Regions from separate parts of the Stenotrophomonas sp. YJH_SMC_122 genome, predicted to be linked through region 2. Evidence: predicted binding sites of a transcription regulator. Region 2 holds the regulator's gene; the other holds the start of a gene.
What was found. The regulator FliA, encoded in region 2, starts transcription of late flagellar genes. The targets are predictions, from matches to a motif close to TAAAGTTTNNCNNNCNNNGGCCGATAA.

Region 1: the regulator FliA is predicted to act here: its motif matches at 3,899-3,925, upstream of AC5P66_RS08500 (methyl-accepting chemotaxis protein).

What each region holds. Positions count from the first base shown of each region.
Region 1 covers NZ_JCAFST010000005.1:21,962-31,919, forward strand. Annotated here, with positions in the region: gene AC5P66_RS08485 (bifunctional diguanylate cyclase/phosphodiesterase) at 1-1,647, shown strand, start outside; gene AC5P66_RS08490 (hypothetical protein) at 1,792-2,298, opposite strand; gene AC5P66_RS08495 (hypothetical protein) at 2,366-2,581, opposite strand; gene AC5P66_RS08500 (methyl-accepting chemotaxis protein) at 2,680-3,870, opposite strand; gene hflD (high frequency lysogenization protein HflD) at 4,090-4,704, opposite strand; gene mnmA (tRNA 2-thiouridine(34) synthase MnmA) at 4,701-5,843, opposite strand; gene AC5P66_RS08515 (NUDIX hydrolase) at 5,840-6,301, opposite strand; gene AC5P66_RS08520 (hypothetical protein) at 6,303-6,776, opposite strand; gene clpS (ATP-dependent Clp protease adapter ClpS) at 6,889-7,215, shown strand; gene AC5P66_RS08530 (APH(6) family putative aminoglycoside O-phosphotransferase) at 7,316-8,128, opposite strand; gene clpA (ATP-dependent Clp protease ATP-binding subunit ClpA) at 8,267-9,958, shown strand, end outside.
Region 2 covers NZ_JCAFST010000020.1:24,991-34,948, forward strand. Annotated here, with positions in the region: gene flhB (flagellar biosynthesis protein FlhB) at 1-352, shown strand, start outside; gene flhA (flagellar biosynthesis protein FlhA) at 397-2,457, shown strand; gene flhF (flagellar biosynthesis GTPase FlhF) at 2,603-4,225, shown strand; gene AC5P66_RS19200 (MinD/ParA family ATP-binding protein) at 4,212-5,099, shown strand; gene AC5P66_RS19205 (RNA polymerase sigma factor FliA) at 5,096-5,839, shown strand; gene cheY (chemotaxis response regulator CheY) at 5,897-6,289, shown strand; gene AC5P66_RS19215 (protein phosphatase CheZ) at 6,289-6,894, shown strand; gene AC5P66_RS19220 (chemotaxis protein CheA) at 6,897-8,750, shown strand; gene AC5P66_RS19225 (flagellar motor protein) at 8,841-9,581, shown strand; gene motD (flagellar motor protein MotD) at 9,583-9,958, shown strand, end outside.

The DNA of each region.
Region 1 (9,958 bases), on a different contig from region 2:
CAGACACGGAGCATGCAATGGACCGAGGAGTGCTATCGCATCCACGGCCTGCGCAAGGAACCGATCACCCTCGACCAGGCGATGGCGCTGTACACCGAAGACTCGCGCGATGCGTTCGAGGCGGCGCTGGCCCGCATCGCCAACGGCGGCCTGCCCGAGCAGCTGGACCTGTGCTTCTACCGCCAGTCCGGCCTGCGTGTCTGGGTGCAGGTGCTGATCGAGCTGGATCGTCGTGACGGACTGCCGCCGCGCTTCGTGGTGCTGTTCCGTGACATCACCCGCGAGCGCGAGGCCAACGAGCGCATTGAACTGCTGGCCCACTACGATCTGCTGACCGGCCTGCCCAATCGCGTGCTGCTCGGCGAGCAGACCGCCGAGGCCATCGAAGAAGCACGCGATCGCGGTACCTCGCTGGCGATGCTGTTCATCGACCTGGACGGCTTCAAGACCATCAACGACAGCTTCGGCCACGCCACCGGCGACGCGCTGCTGAAGGCTGCCGCCACCCGCCTGCACCAGAACCTGCGCAACAACGATCTGTTCGGCCGCTTCAGTGGCGACGAGTTCATTGTGGTGCTGCGCGACCTGGCCGAGCCGGAAGACGCCGGCCACGTGGCGCGCAAGCTGATCGCCTCGCTGGCTGAGCCGCTGCGCCGTGGCGAGACCACGTTGAAGGTCGGCGCCAGCGTCGGCATCGCGATGCTGGGCGATGCGCAGACCGACTTCGATTCACTGCTGCGCGCTGCCGACGCCGCCATGTACGCGGCCAAGGAAGCCGGACGCAACACCTACCAGTACTACAGCCAGGATGCCCTGGCCCGGATCCAGCGCAGGCTGGAGCTTGAGCACGCGCTGCACGGTGCGATCGAGCGCGAGGAGTTCAGCCTGGCCTATCAGCCGCTGCTGCATGCCCACCAGGGCGAGCCGCCGGCCATCGAAGCACTGCTGCGCTGGCATCGACCCGGCATCGGCTATTGCAGCCCGGCCGAGTTCATTCCCATCGCCGAGAAGTGCGGCGAGATCGTGCGCATCGGCGACTGGGTACTGAACGAAGCCTGCCGCCAGGCAGCCGCCTGGGACCGGGCTGGACTGCATTTCGACCGCATCGCGGTCAACGTGTCGGCGGTGCAGCTGCGTGATCGTGGCTTCGCCGAGCGCGTGATCGACATCTGCCATGCCCACGGCTGGCCGCCGCAGCGGCTGGAGCTGGAGCTGACCGAATCGGCGCTGATCCGTGACACCGACATCCTGCGCCACTGCTTCGACGTGCTCGAACGGCACGGCGTGCCGCTGGCGGTGGACGACTTCGGTACCGGCTTCTCCAACCTCAACTACCTCAACCGCTTCCCGGTGGGGCGCCTGAAGATCGACCGCAGTTTCGTGCAGGGCATGCTGCACGACTCCGGCACGGCCGAAGTGACCCAGGCCATCGTGCACCTGGGCCATGCGCTGGGCATGAAGGTCGTGGCGGAGGGCGTGGAAACGCACCAGGAAGAAGACATGCTGCGCCGCCAGGGCTGCGACGAGATCCAGGGTTACCTGTACTCGCGCCCGCTCAGCCCGCGCGACCTGGCGCAGTGGCTGCGCCAGCAGCGCCCGTTGCCGATGCGCACCGACGCCAGCAGCGAAGCGGTGCTGGTGCGCTGACAGTCTGCGCTGGCAGGCACGTGCTCTGGTAGGTGCCGACCTTGGTCGGCACGAATGCTTGCGCTCGGCGTAACCCCGCCCTGATGGGTGCCGACCTTGATCGGCACCAATGCCTGCATGCGACCCTCCACGCGTGGCGTGGATCTACCTGGGAAACTCCGCCTTCAACTGCGTGCGCAGCGCCTCGACGATGGCCGCATAGCGGCGCTTCTGGACCAGATAGCTGGCCAGGAACAGCGGCAGTATCAGCAGCATCGGCGCCACCATCGGGCGCATCGCCACCAGTGGCAACAGCAGCACCGACAGGATCGCCACGAACCAGCTGCACAGGCCGATCACCCGCACCTCGTGCCGCCGTGCGTTGAGCACGATGCGTCCACGCATCACCGGGAAGTAGCGCAGGCCGAAGCTCGGCGCGAAGCTCTCGCGGAACGCCATGCTGCCATCGGGCAGCGCATGGAAGGCCAGTCGCAGCCACTTGTCCTGCGGCAGGTCACGCTCCAGGCTACCCAGCGAGAGCCGGGCCTGCATGGCCGGTGACGCCGCCATGCGTTCGTTGAACAGGGTGATGCCCCAACTGAAATAGCCAGCCACCCAGGCCATCAGGAGGACGGTCTCCAACAGCAGAAGTGCGATCAGGGCGATGGCCATCGGTCTTCCATGAAAGGGACCGGGGCATCATGCCATGCGGGATGCCTCACCCACGCAGGGCGTGGATCTACTTCAGGGCTTCGCCATCCAACCCCAGGTCCCACGCCAGTCCCAGCAGCGCCTCGTCCGTCGGCGACGGGGCAGGGCGCGCATCGGCCAGCTGCTGCAGCTCGCGGATTTCCTCGCGGGCGACCTCTTCCAGCTGTTGCAGCTGCTCACGCACGCTCGCGTTGCGCGGGCGCTCGGTGTGGAGGAGGGAGGGCAGGGCGCGGATCAGGGTCATGGTGCGCGTACAGGATGCATCCAGCGGTGGGTCACAGGCAAAGGCCCCGGACGAGCCGGGGCCTTGCGGGCTGCCGGCGAGGGCAGCGGACATCAGGATCAGAACAGCTCGACGGTGCCGGCGCCCATGCTCTGCTGGGCGACGGGCTTGTGCGGCGGGCGTTCCCATTCGCTGCGCAGCTCGCGCAGGCGATTGCCGGTGCGCTGCAGGGCGCTGGCGATCTCTTCGTCGAACACGCCGCCATTGCGGTGCAGCAGCTCCTGCAGGGCCACCGCTTCGCGGTTGATGGCGGTCAGGCGGTCCAGATGGGTGTGCACGCCGCCCAAGGCCTGGGTGGCGATGTCTTCGAACTGCAGGGCGCGCACGGCTTCGGCCACGCTGCCATCGATCGCACGGGCGCACTCGGACACTTCGCGCATGCCGTCGCCCAGCGAGGCATTGATCTGCGCGACGTTGTCGAGCATTGCCGCCGCTTCCTGGCGCGCTTCGCGGGAGCGGTCCATGTCACGCGAGGCCATGTGCGAGACCGTCTCGCGCACCTTGGCAATGGCGTCCTTGGAGCTGTGCGCCAGCTTGCGGATCTGCTCGTTGAAGGTGGTCGAGCGCTCGGACAGGTTGCGGACCTCGTCGGCGACCACGGCGAAGCCACGACCGGCTTCACCGGCACGCGCCGCTTCGATGGCGGCATTCAGCGCCAGCAGGTTGGTCTGGTCGGCGATCGACTTGACGTCTTCCAGCAGCGCGAAGATGCCATCCAGGTGCTGCGCCATCTGGTCGATGTGCTGCACGGTGGTGCTGCTCTGGCCGCTCACCTGTTCCAGCGCTTCCACCAGCTGTTCCATGCGGTGGCTGGCGTGCTGGGCGAAACGGGCAACGTCGAGGCCGGCATTGCCTTCATCGCCGGCGCGGTCGACGATGCGCGACAGCGCCTGGCTCTGCTGGCGCGACTTGCGGTTCATCGCATCGAAGCTGCCACCGAGGCTGGAGACCGCCTGGCGGATCAGGTCGCGGGCGCGTTCCACTTCACCACGCGAACCGTCGATTTCGTTGCCGACGAAGTTGCGCAGTTCGGTCAGCAGCTGGTCCTGCTCACGCAGGACACGGGCATGTTCCGGGGAACGATGCGCCTGGGCGCGGGTGGTCCACCACGCGAAGCCGAGCCAGCTCAGCGTCATCGTGGTCAGGATCGCCCAGCGCAGGGCGGCCGGCCATTCGAAACCGATGGCGAAGGGGAGCAGCAGGGTCAGAGCCAGGGGGGCGGCCAGACGGATGAAAATGCGTGAGTACATGGACGTTCTCGGGAGGTGCACGGAGGATGTATCGGCCGTACCCCCTTTCTCTTTAACGTCGATGTGCCTCGAAGTGCATTCTGAATGCGCCGGTTTTCCGGCGCCCTGGCGGCCTCGGGGTCAGAGCCCTTTCCGTGCCGGAAAGGGATCCGACCCCTTGGGCAGGCAGCAACGGGGTCGGATCCCTTTTCCATGGAAAAGGGCTCTGACCCCACACCCTCAGGCCAGCAGGCGGTCCACGGCCTCGATCATGGCCTTTCGCCCGAACAGGAAGTCCCAGTAGCTGCCGCCCAGCTGCCGCCATAGCACCGCCGCGCGCACCGCGGCCAGCAGCAGGGCTCGGATCTCCGCCACCACGCCGGCCTGGCCCAGGTAGTGCGGGTTGCCCTGCACCATCACCCGCGGCTTGAGGTGGCTGATGGTGTCCGCATACAGGCTGCCCAGGCTGGCCAGCACATCCGGGTGGCCGCTGTCGCCCAGTTCGGTGGCCTGGCGCCGGGCACGCTCGATGCCCGAAGCAACCTTGTTCACGGTGGCGCCATCCTGAACGAAGCGGCGCTCCAGCTGCAGCACCGACAGCGCCAGCTTCGGCAGGATCGGATCCTGGCCCTGGTTGCGGAAGTAGTTGTGCAACAGGCGCAGCCCGGCCTTCAGTGCATGGCGGTCACCGAACACCGCCTGCGGCGAGGACGCATCGACGCGGAACACGCTGTCCACGGCGGTGCGCACGGCGGCGGCGTCGGAATGGCCGGTATCGGCGATGCGGCGTACCTGCTGCAGGGCCTGGGCAATGCCGGCCAAGGCCAGGACGCGGTCGTCGACAGTGAAACTCATGCAGCGATTACCTCAAAAGGGGAGGGGGTGGTGCGCAGGCGCTGTTCCAGCGGCGCATCGGTGGCGGCGATCACCGCGCCACCCAGGCACACATCACCGTCATACAGCACCAGCGATTGACCGGGGGTAACGGCACGCTGCGGGCGCGCGAAGGTGACCAGCACGCTGCCATCGTCCAGCACGTCGACCGTACACGGCTCATCGGGCTGGCGGTAGCGGGTCTGGGCGGTGCATTCGAAGCGCCGCGCGGGTGGCGAGCCCGCGATCCAATGCGCCGCCTCCGATCGCAGGCGCTCGGACAGCATCCATGGGCTGTCGCGGTCCTGGTCGACGTACAGCACGTTGCTGGCCACATCCTTGCCGACCACGTACCACGGGGCGGCCGGGCGGCCGCGTACGCCGCCGATGTTCAGGCCCTCGCGCTGGCCCAGGGTGAAATAGAACACGCCCGGATGTTCGGCGATCACACTGCCGTCGGACGGGTCGAGGATCTGGCCGGGCCTGGCCGGCAGGTAGCGGCCGAGGAACTCGCGGAAGTCGCGCTCGCCGATGAAGCAGATGCCGGTGGAGTCCTTCTTGGCGTGGGTCGGCAGTCCGACGTCGCGCGCAATCCGTCGCAGGTCGGTCTTCTCGAGGTCGCCGATCGGGAACAGGGTGGCCCCCAGTTGCTCCTGGCCCAGCTGGTGCAGGAAGTAGCTCTGGTCCTTGGAGCGGTCGGCGCCGCGCAGCAGCAGCCACTGGTGGCCACGCTGGGTCACCCGCGCGTAGTGGCCGGTGGCGATGCGCTCGGCGCCCAGCTCGCGGGCGGCATCCAGGAAATGCTTGAACTTCACCTCGCGGTTGCACAGCACGTCCGGGTTCGGCGTGCGGCCAGCGGCGTATTCGGCCAGGAAGTGCTCGAACACGCCCTGCCAGTACTCGCTGGAAAAGTCCCGGAAGTGGAACGGGATACCGAGCAGGCCGCATACGGCGACCGCATCGCGGCGGTCATCCTCGGCGCGGCAGTCACCGCTGCCGTCGTCGGCCCAATTCTGCATGAACAGGCCGGCCACGGCCTCGCCCTGCTGGACCAGGCGCCACGCGGCGACCGAAGAGTCGACACCACCAGAGACGCCCACCATCACGCGCGGCGTGCTCATGTGACCTCCCGGACCAGCGAAAGCGGATGGCGCTGGCCACCCAGGTAATCCGCCACCACCTGCCAGACCAGCGGGCTGCGCTGGCGCTCGCCGGCGGCCTGCAGCTCGGCAGGGGTCAGCCACAACGCGCGGTCGATGCCGGCATCCAGCGGTTGGGCCGGGTCGTGCGAGAGCGGGCGCGCTGCGTAGCAGAAGCGCAGGAAGGCGGTGCCGTCGCCGGCAGTCCACTGGTAGCAGCCGATGAAATGGGTCAGCTGCACGGTCCAGCCGGTTTCCTCCCGGGTCTCGCGCAGGGCTGCCTCGGCCAGGCTTTCGCCTTGCTCGAGGTGGCCGGCCGGCTGGTTCAGCACCTGGCGGCCTTCAATGGTCTCTTCGACCAGCAGCACGCGGCCGCCATCGACCACCACCGTGGCGACGGTGGCGTGCGGTGCCCAGCGCGGGTCCGGCGTGGCGTTCAACTCAGAACTCGTCCTTCTTGGTCAGCTCCAGCTCCATCGCGTCGGCGGTGCGGATGGCCGCATCGATGGCGTCGCTGAGCTGGTCCGGGGTGGCATCGGCGTCGATCTTGACCACGAACATGGCGGTGGTGTCCTGCTTTACCCAGCCCCCCATCTTGGCGTCCTGCGAATCCTCCAGCAGCCGGTTGGCCACGGCCACCGGGAACTGCTTGGTCTTGGCGTTGTAGGCCGGCGACCAGATCTCGCGGATGTTGTGGCTGCCGAAATCCTCCACCGCCGAGCGCACGTAGACCATCTGGGTGCGGTCACCCTCGACGTCGAAGACCATGCGGTAGTCGCCATCCTCGTCGACCTCGTAGGTATAGCCCAGCTTGTCCAGGTGGCGGGCCACGGACTTGTCGGCGCTGGTTGCGGCAGTGGCAGAGCCGGCAGCGGCAAGCGCGATCAGCAGGGCGGGAAGAAGGGTCCTTTTCATGAAGATCCTGTGAAACAGTGTTGGGAGAGGGTGCAATTGTGACGGCGGGCGTGCGTGCCGTCCAATCTGCGGCGGGCCGACGCAGGCCTGCCCTAGCCCTTATAATGGATGGATGCCCCATGAGTCCTCCCCCGATTCCCAGCACGAGCACGGCGTTGCCGTGGAGCCCGCGCGCCCGGAAGTGGCGCCGCCGCCGTTCTACCAGGTGATGCTGCTCAACGACGACTACACCCCGATGGATTTCGTGGTGGATGTGCTGCAGCAGTTCTTCAGCATGGACCTGGACAAGGCCACCCAGGTGATGCTGCACGTTCATACCCGCGGCCGCGGCGTCTGCGGTGTCTTCACCCGCGAAGTGGCCGAGACCAAGGTTGCCCAGGTCAACGAGTACTCGCGGATGAACCAGCACCCGCTGCTGTGCACGATGGAAAAGGCCTGACCGGCCTTTTGTAGAGCCGAGCCCATGCTCGGCTGCTGTTCGCGCGGGTATCCAGATCGCTGGCAGAGCAGCCGAGCGCAGGCTCGGCTCTACAGCCGGATCACGCTTCCGCCAGCGCCTGCAACGCCATCCTCGCGACCGATTCGTCCACATCCGCTGGGTCGCCATCATCGCGGAACCACACCGCCGACAGCCCTGCGCTGGCAGCGACCCAACGCAGCAGGCGGGTGCGCTCGAGGCCGGCCAGCGCGGTCACCTGTTCTACGCGCGCGGCAAACCGCTCGGGCCGGGTGGCCACATGGATGCCGGGACCGCACAGGTCCGGATTGCTGAACATCGTCGTGTAATCGAACGCACGGTCGCCCAGCAGCCGCTTCGGATCGATCGCCAGCCAGCCGCGCGCACCAAAATCCAGCACGTTGTCATGGTGCAGGTCGCCGTGCAGCGGCCGGATCTCCTGTTCTTCCTGCAACACCCCTTCTGCCAGTGATCTGCACTGTTCCAGCAGTGGCGGCAGCGCGGCCCTTGGCTGCAGCAGGTCGGCGAACCATCTACGCAGGCAGACCAGGTCTGCTGGCGGCGCGCTCCGTGGCCGGTGCAGCCGCTGCAGGACCTGGCACAGGATCGTGGTGCAGGCGTCATCGGCGCCATCGATCGAGCGTTGCCGCAGCGACTGACCGCTGGCGCGCTCGATCAGGATCGCCGGCCCCTCGTGGGCCAGCAGCCGGGCAGCGCCATCGCCGTCCCACCAGCGCAGCAGGCGATGGCTGTTCTGCTCCTCGGTTTCGTCGGCGATCTTCAGCATCGCCGGGGCGCCGGTGGCGGTCAGCACCGGCCAGAGCCGGGCGTGAGGTGTTTCGATGGCCGGGCCATCACGCCGCAATCGCCAGCGGCTCAGGTAGGGTTCGCTCATGCTGGGCGGGCTGTCCTGGAGTGAATCAAGATCAAGCGATCTGCACTGCTAACGCCATCTGAACGCAGCAATCCGCTAGGGTGATGGAAATCGCGTAGTCAGGCCGCATATTGTCCCCATCTGCCGCCGGAGTAATCCATGTTCAGCAAAGACCTCGAACACACCATCGGCCAGTGCTACAAGCGCGCCCGTGAGGCCCGGCATGAGTTCATGACGGTCGAACACCTGCTGTTGGCACTGCTCGACAACCCGTCCGCCCAGGCCGTACTGAAGGCCTGTGGTGCCGACGCCGAACGCCTGCGCCAGGAGCTGGAGCAGGCCATCGAGGCCTCGGTGTCCCGCCTGGCCGAAGACGACGGCCGTGACACCCAGCCGACCCTGGGCTTCCAGCGGGTGCTGCAGCGGGCCGTGTACCACGTGCAGTCCTCGGGCAAGAAGGAGGTCACCGGCGCCAACGTGCTGGTCGCCATCTTCGGCGAAAAGGACTCCCACGCCGTCTACTACCTCAACCAGCAGGATGTCACCCGGCTGGATGTGGTCAATTACCTGTCCCACGGCATCGCCAAGCTGGGCGAGGAAGGCGAGCAGCCGTCCTCTTCCTCCGAGGGTGAGGGCCGCATGGAAGGCGGGGAGGGCGAGCCGAAGGGCGATGCCCTGACCGAATTCGCCAGCAACCTCAACGAACAGGCCCGGTCCGGCCGCATCGATCCGCTGGTCGGTCGTGGCGATGAGATCGAGCGCACCATCCAGGTCCTGTGCCGCCGCCGCAAGAACAACCCGCTGTACGTGGGCGAGGCTGGCGTGGGCAAGACCGCCATCGCCGAGGGCCTGGCCCGCCGCATCGTCGAGGGCTCGGTACCCGACGTGCTGGCCGACGCGGTGATCTACTCGCTCGACCTGGGCGCGCTGGTGGCCGGCACCAAGTACCGCGGCGACTTCGAGAAGCGGCTGAAGGGTGTGTTGACCGCGCTGAAGAAGGTGCCCAACGCAGTGCTGTTCATCGACGAGATCCACACCATCATCGGCGCCGGCTCGGCGTCGGGTGGCACCATGGATGCGTCCAACCTGATCAAGCCGGCGCTGGCCTCCGGCGAGCTGCGCTGCATCGGCTCGACCACCTTCCAGGAATACCGCGGCATCTTCGAGAAGGACCGGGCGCTGGCCCGCCGCTTCCAGAAGATCGATATCGTCGAGCCCACCGTGGGCGAGACCTACGAGATCCTGCAGGGCCTGAAGTCCAAGTACGAGCTGCACCACAGCGTGACCTATTCGGATGAAGCGCTGCAGGCGGCGGTGGACCTGTCGGTGAAGCACATCGGCGACCGCCTGCTGCCGGACAAGGCCATCGACGTGATCGACGAGGCCGGTGCCCGCCAGCGCCTGCTGCCGGAAGGGCAGCGCAAGGAGCTGATCGACGTCGAGGAAGTGGAGGCGATCGTGGCCAAGATGGCGCGCATCCCGACCAAGCAGGTCAGTGCCACCGACAAGGATGTGCTGCAGCACCTGGAGCGCAACCTGAAGATGGTGATCTTCGGGCAGGATCCGGCCATCGAGACGCTGTCCTCGGCAATCAAGCTGGCCCGCTCGGGCCTGGGCAACCCGGAGAAGCCGATCGGCAACTTCCTGTTCGCCGGCCCGACCGGTGTCGGCAAGACCGAGGTGACCAAGCAGCTGGCGCTGCAGCTGGGCATCGAGCTGGTCCGCTTCGACATGTCCGAGTACATGGAGCCGCATTCGATCAGCCGCCTGATCGGTGCGCCTCCGGGCTATGTGGGCTTCGACCAGGGCGGCCTGCTGACCGAGAAGATCGTCAAGACGCCGCACTGCGTG
Region 2 (9,958 bases):
GGTGCCCACGGCGGACGTGGTGGTGGTCAACCCCACCCACTACGCGGTGGCCCTGAAGTACGAGGGCGGCGCCATGAACGCCCCTACCGTGGTCGCGCTGGGCGTGGACGAGACCGCCCTGCGCATCCGTGAAGTGGCCGACGGCAACAAGGTCGCGATCGTCTCCGCCCCGCCTTTGGCACGCGCCTTGTATCGGGAAGGCCAACTCGGAAAGGAAATCCCCGTGAGACTGTATTCGGCCGTCGCCCAGGTCCTGTCCTACGTCTACCAGTTGCGCGCCTGGCGCACTGGCCCGATGCCGGACGCCCCGCACATCCAGGTGGATGAATTCGGCAAGGGAGGCCGCCCGTGAGCGCCCAGCCCGCCACCGGCTTCAACACCCGCCGCGCCCTGGAAATGATCCGCCAGGGCCTTGGCGCGCCGCTGATCGTGCTGGCCCTGCTGGCCATGGTCGTGGTGCCGCTGGCCGCGCCGGTGCTCGATGCGCTGTTCACCTTCAACATCGCCATCTCGCTGATGGTGCTGCTGGCGGTGGTCTACGTGAAGCGCCCGCTGGACTTCACCATCTTCCCGATCGTGCTGCTGATCACCACCATGCTGCGGCTGGCGCTGAACGTGGCCTCCACCCGCGTGATCCTGCTGAACGGCCAGAACGGCCACGATGCCGCGGGCAAGGTCATCGCCGCCTTCGGTGAATTCGTGATCGGCGGCAACTACGCGGTCGGCATCGTGGTATTCGCGATCCTGACCATCATCAACTTCGTGGTGATCACCAAGGGCGCCGGCCGCGTCTCGGAAGTGACCGCGCGCTTCATCCTGGACGCGATGCCCGGCAAGCAGATGGCGATCGACGCCGACCTCAACGCCGGTTTGCTGACGCGCGAGGAAGCCAAGCTGCGCCGCGAGGAAGTGCGTGAGGAAGCCGACTTCTACGGTGCGATGGACGGCGCCAGCAAGTTCATCCGCGGCGATGCCATCGCCGGCATCCTGATCCTGTTCATCAACATGCTCGGCGGCCTGGCCGTGGGCGTGCTGCAGCATGGCATGCCGTTCGGCGACGCCGCCGCCACCTACACCCTGCTGTCGATCGGTGACGGCCTGGTGGCGCAGCTGCCGGCCCTGCTGGTCTCCAGCGCCGTGGCCATGCTGGTCACCCGCGCCTCGCGTTCGCAGGACATGGCCCAGGCCATGACCGGCCAGGTGTTCGGCCAGTACCGCGCGCTGGCGATCACCGCCGGCATCATCGGCGTGGTCGGCCTGGTGCCGGGCATGCCCAACGTCGCTTTCCTGACGCTGGCCGCGATCCTCGGCTTCATCGCCTGGAAGCTGTACCGCAAGGGTAAGGCGCCGGCTGCCGATGCGGCAGGCGGTGGCACCGATGCCGCCGCGCTCACTGCGCTCGGGCGCCCAGCCGCCGCAGCCCCCACTGCCGAGCTGAGCTGGGACGAACTGCGCCCGGTCGATCCGCTGGGCCTGGAGGTCGGCTATCGGCTGATTCCGCTGGTGGACAGCAACCAGGGCGGCGAACTGATGGCGCGCATCAAGGGCGTGCGCCGCAAGCTGACCCAGGATGTCGGCTTCCTGATTCCCTCGGTGCACATCCGCGACAACCTGGAACTGCCGGCCAACGGCTACCGCGTGCTGGTGCATGGCGTGCCGGTGGCCACCGCCGAAATCCATCCGGATCGCGAGCTGGCACTGGACCCGGGCAGCGCGCTGGGCACCCTAGAGGGCATCGCCGGCAAGGACCCCGCGTTCGGCCTGGATGCCACCTGGATCCAGCCGCACCAGCGCGCCCAGGCCGAAACGCTGGGCTACACGGTGGTCGACCCGGCCACCGTGGTCGCCACCCATCTGTCGCACCTGATCCGCGAACATGCTCCCGAGCTGCTCGGCCATGAGGAAGTGCAGCACCTGCTGGCCAACCTGGCCAAGAGCGCGCCCAAGCTCGTCGAAGATCTGACGCCGAAGGCGCTGCCGCTGTCGGCGGTGGTGCGCGTGCTGCAGAACCTGCTGGTCGAGCGCATTCCGATCCGCCAGCTGCGCAAGATCGCCGAGGCACTGGTCGAACATGCGCCCAGCAGCCAGGACCCGGCGGTGCTGACCGCCGCGGTGCGCACCGCGCTGGGCCGCTTCATCGTGCAGGAGATCGCCGGAATGTCGGCGGAGCTGCCGGTGTTCACCCTCAACCCGCAATTGGAACGTGTCTTGCAGGAGTCCACGCAGGGCAACGGCGCCGCGCTGGAACCCGGACTCGCTGAGCGACTGCACCAGAGCCTGGCCGAATGTGTCAGCAAGCAGGAAGCCCGCAACGAGCCCGCGGTCGTGCTGGTACCTGGCCCGGTGCGCGCCGCGCTGGCCCGCCTGGTCCGCCACAGCGTTCCGTCGCTGTCGGTCCTGGCCTACAGCGAGGTGCCGGAGGACAAGCGCCTGAAGCTGGTCGGAACGATCAGCTGACGCCGCCCGCCGATGCGCCAGAAAACAGACACCACTTTCGAACCAACGCAACAGACAGACACCAAGGGGAACCCGCACCGTGCAGACCACCGACCACCCGAGTTCCCCGACCGCCACCCCGCCGTCTTCGCCTCGTGACCACAGCATGAAAATCAAACGATTCGTCGCCGCCGACATGCGCTCGGCCATGAACCTGGTGCGCAAGGAGCATGGTCCTGACGCCGTGATCCTGTCCAACCGCCGGATCGAGGAAGGCATCGAGATCGTCGCCGCCGCCAACTACGACGAGAGCGCCGTGCAGCGCGCACTGGAAGCCTCGCGCCGTGACGTTGCACCGCCGCCGGCACCCAAGCCGCGCACCGCCGCCGACGCGGTGATCGCCGCCGTCACCCGCCGCCGCAGCAGCACCCCGGCACCGGAACCGGTTGCCGCCACCACCTCGGCGGTGGCCGCCCTCGCCCGTGCGGCAGTGGGCGCTACCGGCCGCACCCTGGACAGCGCCGACGAGATCGTGCCGACCCGCGGCAGCACCGGCTTCGCCGCCACGCTGGCACGCGCCGCCGTCAATGAACCGGCACTGCCGGACCCGATCTTCGCCCCGTTCGCCGAGGCCATCGTTGCACCGGCACCGGCCGTCGCCGCGCCGGCCAACCGCGCCCGTTTCCAGATCGATCCGCCGCACCAGGCACATCACGAAAGCGTGGCGCCGGCGGTGCAGCCGCCGCCGCTGCCGACCGCAGCCCTGTCCGAAACGCAGCCGGAGGTCGCCGCCAGCGAACCGGCGTTGACCGATGCCATTGCCGAATCCGCGCCGACGCCCATGCTCGCCCCAGCCCCGGTGCTGACCGTGGTCGCCCAGGACGACGCCGAGATCCGCCAGCTGCGCCAGGAAGTGGCCGGCATGCGCCAGGTCATCGAGCGCGAAATGAACCGCTTCACCGACGAGCGCCTGCGCGGCTGCCCGGTGCGCGCCACCGCGCTGGACCTGATGGACGAGTACGGATTCGATGCTGGCCTGGCCCGCGACGTCGCCATGCAGATTCCGCTGGAGACCGAGGCGCACCGAGGCCGCGGTCTGATGCTGGGGCTGATCTCGCGCAAGCTGCCGATCGCCCCGGTCGACCCGCTGGAGGAAGGCGGCGTGATCGCACTGGTGGGCCCGACCGGCGCCGGCAAGACGACCACCATCGCCAAGCTGGCCTCGCGGTTCGCCGAGAAGCACGCGCCGCGTGACGTCGCCCTGGTCACCACCGACACCACCCGCATCGGCGCCCGCGAGCAGCTGTATGGCTACGGCCGGCAGCTCGGCATCGCCGTGCACGAGGCCAACAGCGGCACCGACCTGGACCAGCTGCTGGAACGTCTGAAGGACTACAAGCTGGTGCTGATCGACACCGCCGGCCTGGGCCCGCGCGACCGCGCCCTGGCCGCCCAGCTGCAGTGGCTGCGCGCCGCGCGCCAGGTCCGCACCCTTCTGGTGCTGCCGGCCAACACCAGCTTCGGCGACATGGACGAGGTGGTCCGCCGCTTCGGTGCCGCCAACCTGCAGGGCCTGGTGCTGAGCAAGCTGGACGAAACCGGCCGCTTCGGCAACGCGCTGTCGGTGGCCGTCGACCACGCCCTGCCGATCACCTGGGTGACCGATGGCCAGGACGTTCCGGACGACCTGCACCGGGCCAGTGCGGCCAATCTCGTACTTCGCCTTGAAGATTTGCGCCGAGCGGCCGATATGCCCTGCAACCCGGAGTTGAACCATGCCGTCGCGTGAGTACGCCAAGCTGACCAAGACCTTCCCGCTGTCGGCCACCCGCAGCGAGCCGCTCGGCCCTGTGCGCACCATCGCCGTGACCGGCGGCAAGGGCGGCGTGGGCAAGACCAACGTGTCGGCCAACCTGGCCGTGGCGCTGGCCGGCATGGGCAAGCGCACGCTGCTGCTGGACGCCGACCTCGGCCTGGCCAACATCGACGTGATCCTGGGCTTGAACCCCACCTTCACGCTGGCCGACCTGGTTGCCGGCCGCTGCTCGCTGGACGACGTCATCGTCGAAGGCCCGAACGGCGTGCTGGTGGTCCCGGCCGCGTCCGGCCGCCGGCACATGGCCGAGCTGGCCCCGGCCGAGCACGTCGGCCTGGTCAACGTGTTCTCCGAGCTGGAACGCGAGCTGGACATCATGGTGGTGGACACCGCCGCGGGCATCACCGACGGCGTGCTGACCTTCTGCCAGGCCGCGCAGGACACCGTGGTGGTGGTCTGTGACGAGCCGGCGTCGATCACCGACGCCTACGCGCTGATCAAGGTGCTGTCGCGCGAACGGGGCGTGGACCGCATCCAGGTGGTGGCCAACATGGTGCGCGACCCCAACGAGGGCCGCGTGCTGTACGAGAAGCTGACCCGCGTCTGCGAGAAGTTCCTCGCCGATGTCTCGCTGAACTACCTGGGCTGCGTGCCGCAGGATGACTGGCTGCGCCTGTCGGTGCAGCGCCAGCAGCCGGTGGTAAAGGCCTACCCGTCCAGCCCGTCCGCACTGGCGATCACCGAGATCGCGCGCCGCACGGCCCGCTGGCAGGCGCCGACCGAACCACGTGGCGGCGTCGAGTTCTTCCTCGAACGCATCCTCAAGCAGCGCGGGGTGGCAGCATGAAAGGCGCGGCCCAATACAGGGAGGTCCAGCGCTCGGCGGCCAACGAGGTCATCGCCCAGCACTCGGACCTGGTGCGGCGCATCGCCCACCATCTGGCCGCGCGCCTGCCGGCCAGCGTCGAAGTCGACGACCTGATCCAGGCTGGCATGATGGGCCTGATCGAAGCGTCGCGCAGCTACGACGCCGACCAGGGCGCCTCGTTCGAGACCTACGCCTCGATCCGTATCCGTGGCTCGATGATCGACGAGATCCGCCGTGGCGACTGGGTGCCGCGCTCGGTGCACCGCCGCGCACGCGATGCTGCGGCCACCATCCGCCGCCTGGAACAGAGCAGCGGCCGCGCCGCCAGCGCCACCGAAGTGGCCGCCGCGATGGAGATGCCACTGCCCGAATACCTGCGCCTGATGGAAGACGCTGCGCGTGGCCAGGTGCTGAGCCTGGAGTCGCGCATCGAAGACCAGGGCGAGCTGGACACCGTCGCCCAGGGCGGCCCGACCCCGCAACAGGTGCTGGAGCGTGGCGAGTTCGGTCGCGAGCTGGGCAAGGCCATCGGCCACCTGCCCGAGCGCGAACAGCTGGTGCTCTCGCTCTATTACGAGCAGGAACTGAACCTGAAGGAGATCGGCGCGGTGCTCGGCGTGAGCGAGTCGCGGGTCTGCCAGATCCACGGCCAGGCCGTGCTGCGCCTGCGCGGCCGGCTGAAGGTATTCGAGGCCGTCGACGCCGGCCTCGAAGAATGAACATCCCCGAGGCAGCTGCCCCCGGCCGCCCGGAATGAACAACAAAGGAACTCTGCTTTGAACAAGAACATGCGCATCCTGATCGTCGACGACTTCTCGACCATGCGTCGCATCGTCAAGAACCTGCTGGGCGATCTGGGCTTCACCAACACCGCCGAAGCCGAGGACGGGCATGCCGCGCTGTCGCTGCTGCAGAGCCAGCCGTTCGATTTCGTGGTCACCGACTGGAACATGCCGGTAATGACCGGCATCGAACTGCTGAAGGCGATCCGTGCCGATGCCAAGCTGAAGACCTTGCCGGTGCTGATGGTCACCGCCGAAGCCAAGCGCGAACAGATCATCGAAGCCGCCCAGAACGGCGTGAACGGCTACATCATCAAGCCGTTCACCGCGCAGACGCTGGAAGAGAAGCTCGGCAAGATCTTCGAACGCCTGGCGGCCAGCGCCTGATGGATACCACGGTCGACAAGAACGCCCTCGCCCTGCGCCTGCAGGAAGCACTGGACGCACTGGAGTCCGGTGACGAAACCGCCTGGCGGCAACGCATCGACGGACTGGTCGCGCTGCGCACGCAGCCGATGATGAGCGGCCTCTCGCGGCTGGCCCGCGAGCTCGGGCAGGCCCTGGGTGAACTGCCGACCGTGCCCAGCGAGGCCGGCGAACTGGACGATGCCTGCGCACGCCTGGACCACGTGGTGGCGATGACCGAACAGGCGACGCACCGCACCCTGGACCTGGCCGAGGAATGCCGCAGCCTGACCGAACAGCTGCGCGCCGAAGGCCTGCAGCCGGGCCAGGATGCGCAGCTCGAGCGCATCCGCCACAACCTCACCGAGATCGCCCTGACCCAGAGCTACCAGGACCTGACCGGGCAGATCATCCGTCGCGTCGTCGGCATCGTCCGCCGCGTGCATGAGGGCTTCGGCGCGCTCGGCCTGCCGCCGGAACAGCATCGCACCGATCCGGATCTGGCCGGGCCGGCACTGAAGGGACTGGACCGCCACGCGGTCTCGCAGAACGACGCCGACGACCTGCTGTCGGACCTGGGGCTGTAAGCATGAGCGCGGTATCCGACGACATCACTGCCGATTTCATCATCGAGGCGCAGGAAATCCTGGATCGCCTGGGCGAACAGCTGGTGTCGCTGGAGCAGGCACCGCAGGACACCGAACAGCTCAACGCGGTGTTCCGGGGCTACCACACGCTCAAGGGCGGCGCCGGCTTCCTCGGCGTCACCGCCATGGTCGAGCTGTGCCACGCCGCCGAAGAAGCACTGGGCATCGCGCGCGCGGGCCAGGCCGTGCTGCAGGCCCATCACTTCGATGCCGCCCAGCAATCGCTGGACTACCTGCAATCGATGCTGGATGCAGTTTCCTCCGGCACCGAGCCGGGCTATGCGCCGCCGGACCTGATCGCCCAGTTCGACATGCACGGAGGCGCCGCCGCGCCGGCCGCCCCGGCCACGGTAGCGGCGGCCGGTAGCGGCGACCTGATCACCGACGACGAATTCGAGGCCCTGCTCGACCAGCTGCACGGGGGTAACGCGCCGACCGCGGTGGCGCCGGCAAAGAAGGCCGACGACGGGCTGATCAGCGAAGACGAATTCGAGGCCCTGCTCGACCAGCTGCACGGTGGCGCCGCACCCGGCGCCAGGCCCATCGCTGCGGTAGCGCCCGCACCGATCACGGCACCACGCCCACCGGCCGCGCCGACCGCACCGGCACCGGCGGCCAAGCCGGCCGCCAAGCCGTTGGCCGAAGCCGAACACACCGTGCGCGTGGACACCAAGCGCCTGGACGCGATCGTCAACCTGATCGGCGAACTGGTGCTGTCGCGCAACCGGCTCAAGACCCTGCGTGCCCGCCTGCGCGACGAGGAGCTGGACCGCGCCGTGTCCACCCTGGACATCGCCACCGCGCGCCTGCAGTCGGCGGTGATGCGCACCCGCATGCAGCCGGTGGGCAAGGTGTTCTCGCGCTTTCCCAAGGTCGCCAGAGACGTTGCCCGCTCGCTGAAGAAGGAAGTGGACCTGGAGCTGATCGGCGCCGAGACCGAGCTCGACCGCAACCTGGTCGAAGCGCTGGCCGACCCGCTGGTGCACCTGGTCCGCAACGCCATCGACCATGGCGTGGAAATGCCCGACCTGCGCGAAGCACAGGGCAAGCCGCGGATGGGCCACGTACGCCTGTCGGCACAGCAGGAAGGCGACTACGTCAGCATCGAAGTGCAGGACGATGGCGCCGGCATCGATCCGGAGAAGCTGCGCGCGAAGGCGCGTGAGAAGGGCCTGATCGATCCGGAAGCTGCCGCCCGCCTGAGCAGCGAGGAGTGCCTGCACCTGGTGTTCCTGCCCGGCTTCTCGACCAAGCAGCAGGTCACGGATATCTCCGGCCGGGGCGTTGGCATGGACGTGGTGCAGTCACGCATCCGCGAACTGAGTGGCCAGATCCAGATCCAGTCCGAGCTGGGCCGCGGCAGCCGCTTCCTGATCCGCGTGCCGCTGACCCTGGCGATCCTGCCGACCCTGCTGGTGCAGGCCGGCGAGGACGTCTATGCGCTGCCGCTGGCGCGCGTGATGGAAGTGCTGCACGCGCCGCGCACCTCGCTGGGCTGGTTCGATGGCCGCGCCGTGCTCGACCGTCGTTCGCACACGCTGCCGCTGGTCGATCTGCGCCAGTGGCTGGATGTGACGCCGGCGGCCTCGACCCTGCTGACGATCGTGGTGCTGCAGGCCGGTGAAGCACGCTTCGGCCTGGTCGTGGACCAGGTGCGCGGGCGCGAGGAAGTGGTCATCAAGCCGCTGCCGAAAGCCCTGCGCGGCCTGCGCGGTTACGCAGGTGCAACCCTGATCGGCGATGGTCGCATGGCGCTGATCCTGGATGTGGATGGCCTGCGTAGCCCGCACGACTGACCCGCTTGCTGAACCCGCAAAACCGTGAAGTCGCACCAGTAGCCCGTACCGGTGTCTCAAGTCCCATTCATACAAGCCGATACCGGATCCATGGATAGACTCAGCCTCATTGGTCTCTTTCTCGCCCTGGCCTCGCTGGTCGGCGGCAGCATCCTCAAGGGCGCCGGCCTGGCGTCCCTGTGGTCGCCTGCGGCGTTCGTAATCGTCATCGTCGGCACCGTTGCCGCGATCCTGCTGCACACCTCGCCGGCGGTGTTCAAGCATGCGTTCAAGATCGTGCGCTGGGTCGTGCGCCCCCCGCACAGCGACCGCCGCGAGCTGATCCAGCAGATCGTCGAGTGGAGCAACATCGCCCGCCGCCAGGGCCTGCTGGGCCTGGAATCGCAGGTGGAAGCGCAGCAGGACCCGTTCCTGCGCAAGGGCCTGCAGCTGCTGGTGGACGGCGTCGAGCCCGAATCGATGCGGCACATGCTGGAAATCGAACTGGGCAGCCAGGAACACCAGGACCAGGCTGGCGCCAAGGTGTTCGAGGCGATGGGCATCTATGCACCGACGCTCGGCATCATCGGTGCCGTGCTGGGCCTGATCGCGGTGATGAAGAACCTGGCCGACCCGAGCAAGCTCGGCCACGGCATCGCCGCCGCGTTCACCGCGACGATCTACGGCATCGCTTCGGCCAACCTGCTGTTCCTGCCGATCGCCGCCAAGCTCAAGAGTGTGATCTCGCACAACACGCGCGACCGCGAGATGGTCATCGAAGGCCTGATTTCGATCGCCCAGGGCGAGAACCCGCGCAACATCGAAACCAACCTCTCCGGCTTCCTGCACTGACATGGCCCGCCGCAAGCACCACGAAGAGCACGCCAACCACGAAGCATGGGCGATCCCCTATGCCGACCTGATGACGCTGCTGCTCGCCTTTTTCGTGGTCATGTATGCAATCTCCTCGGTGAACGAGGGCAAGTACCGGATCATGGCCGACGCGCTCACCGATGCCTTCGGTGGCGCACCGCGCACCATCAACCCGGTGCAGGTGGGTAACAAGCAGGTGCAGGGCGGCGGCTGGGACAGCCCCTCGGTGATCAAGTCCGGCACCAAGATCGGCCCGTCCGCGCCGGCACCCTCGCACGACCCGACGCTGCTGCCGTCGATGGCCTCGCAGATGCGCATCCCGGTGTCGGTGCACAACCAGGAGCAGATCGCGCGCG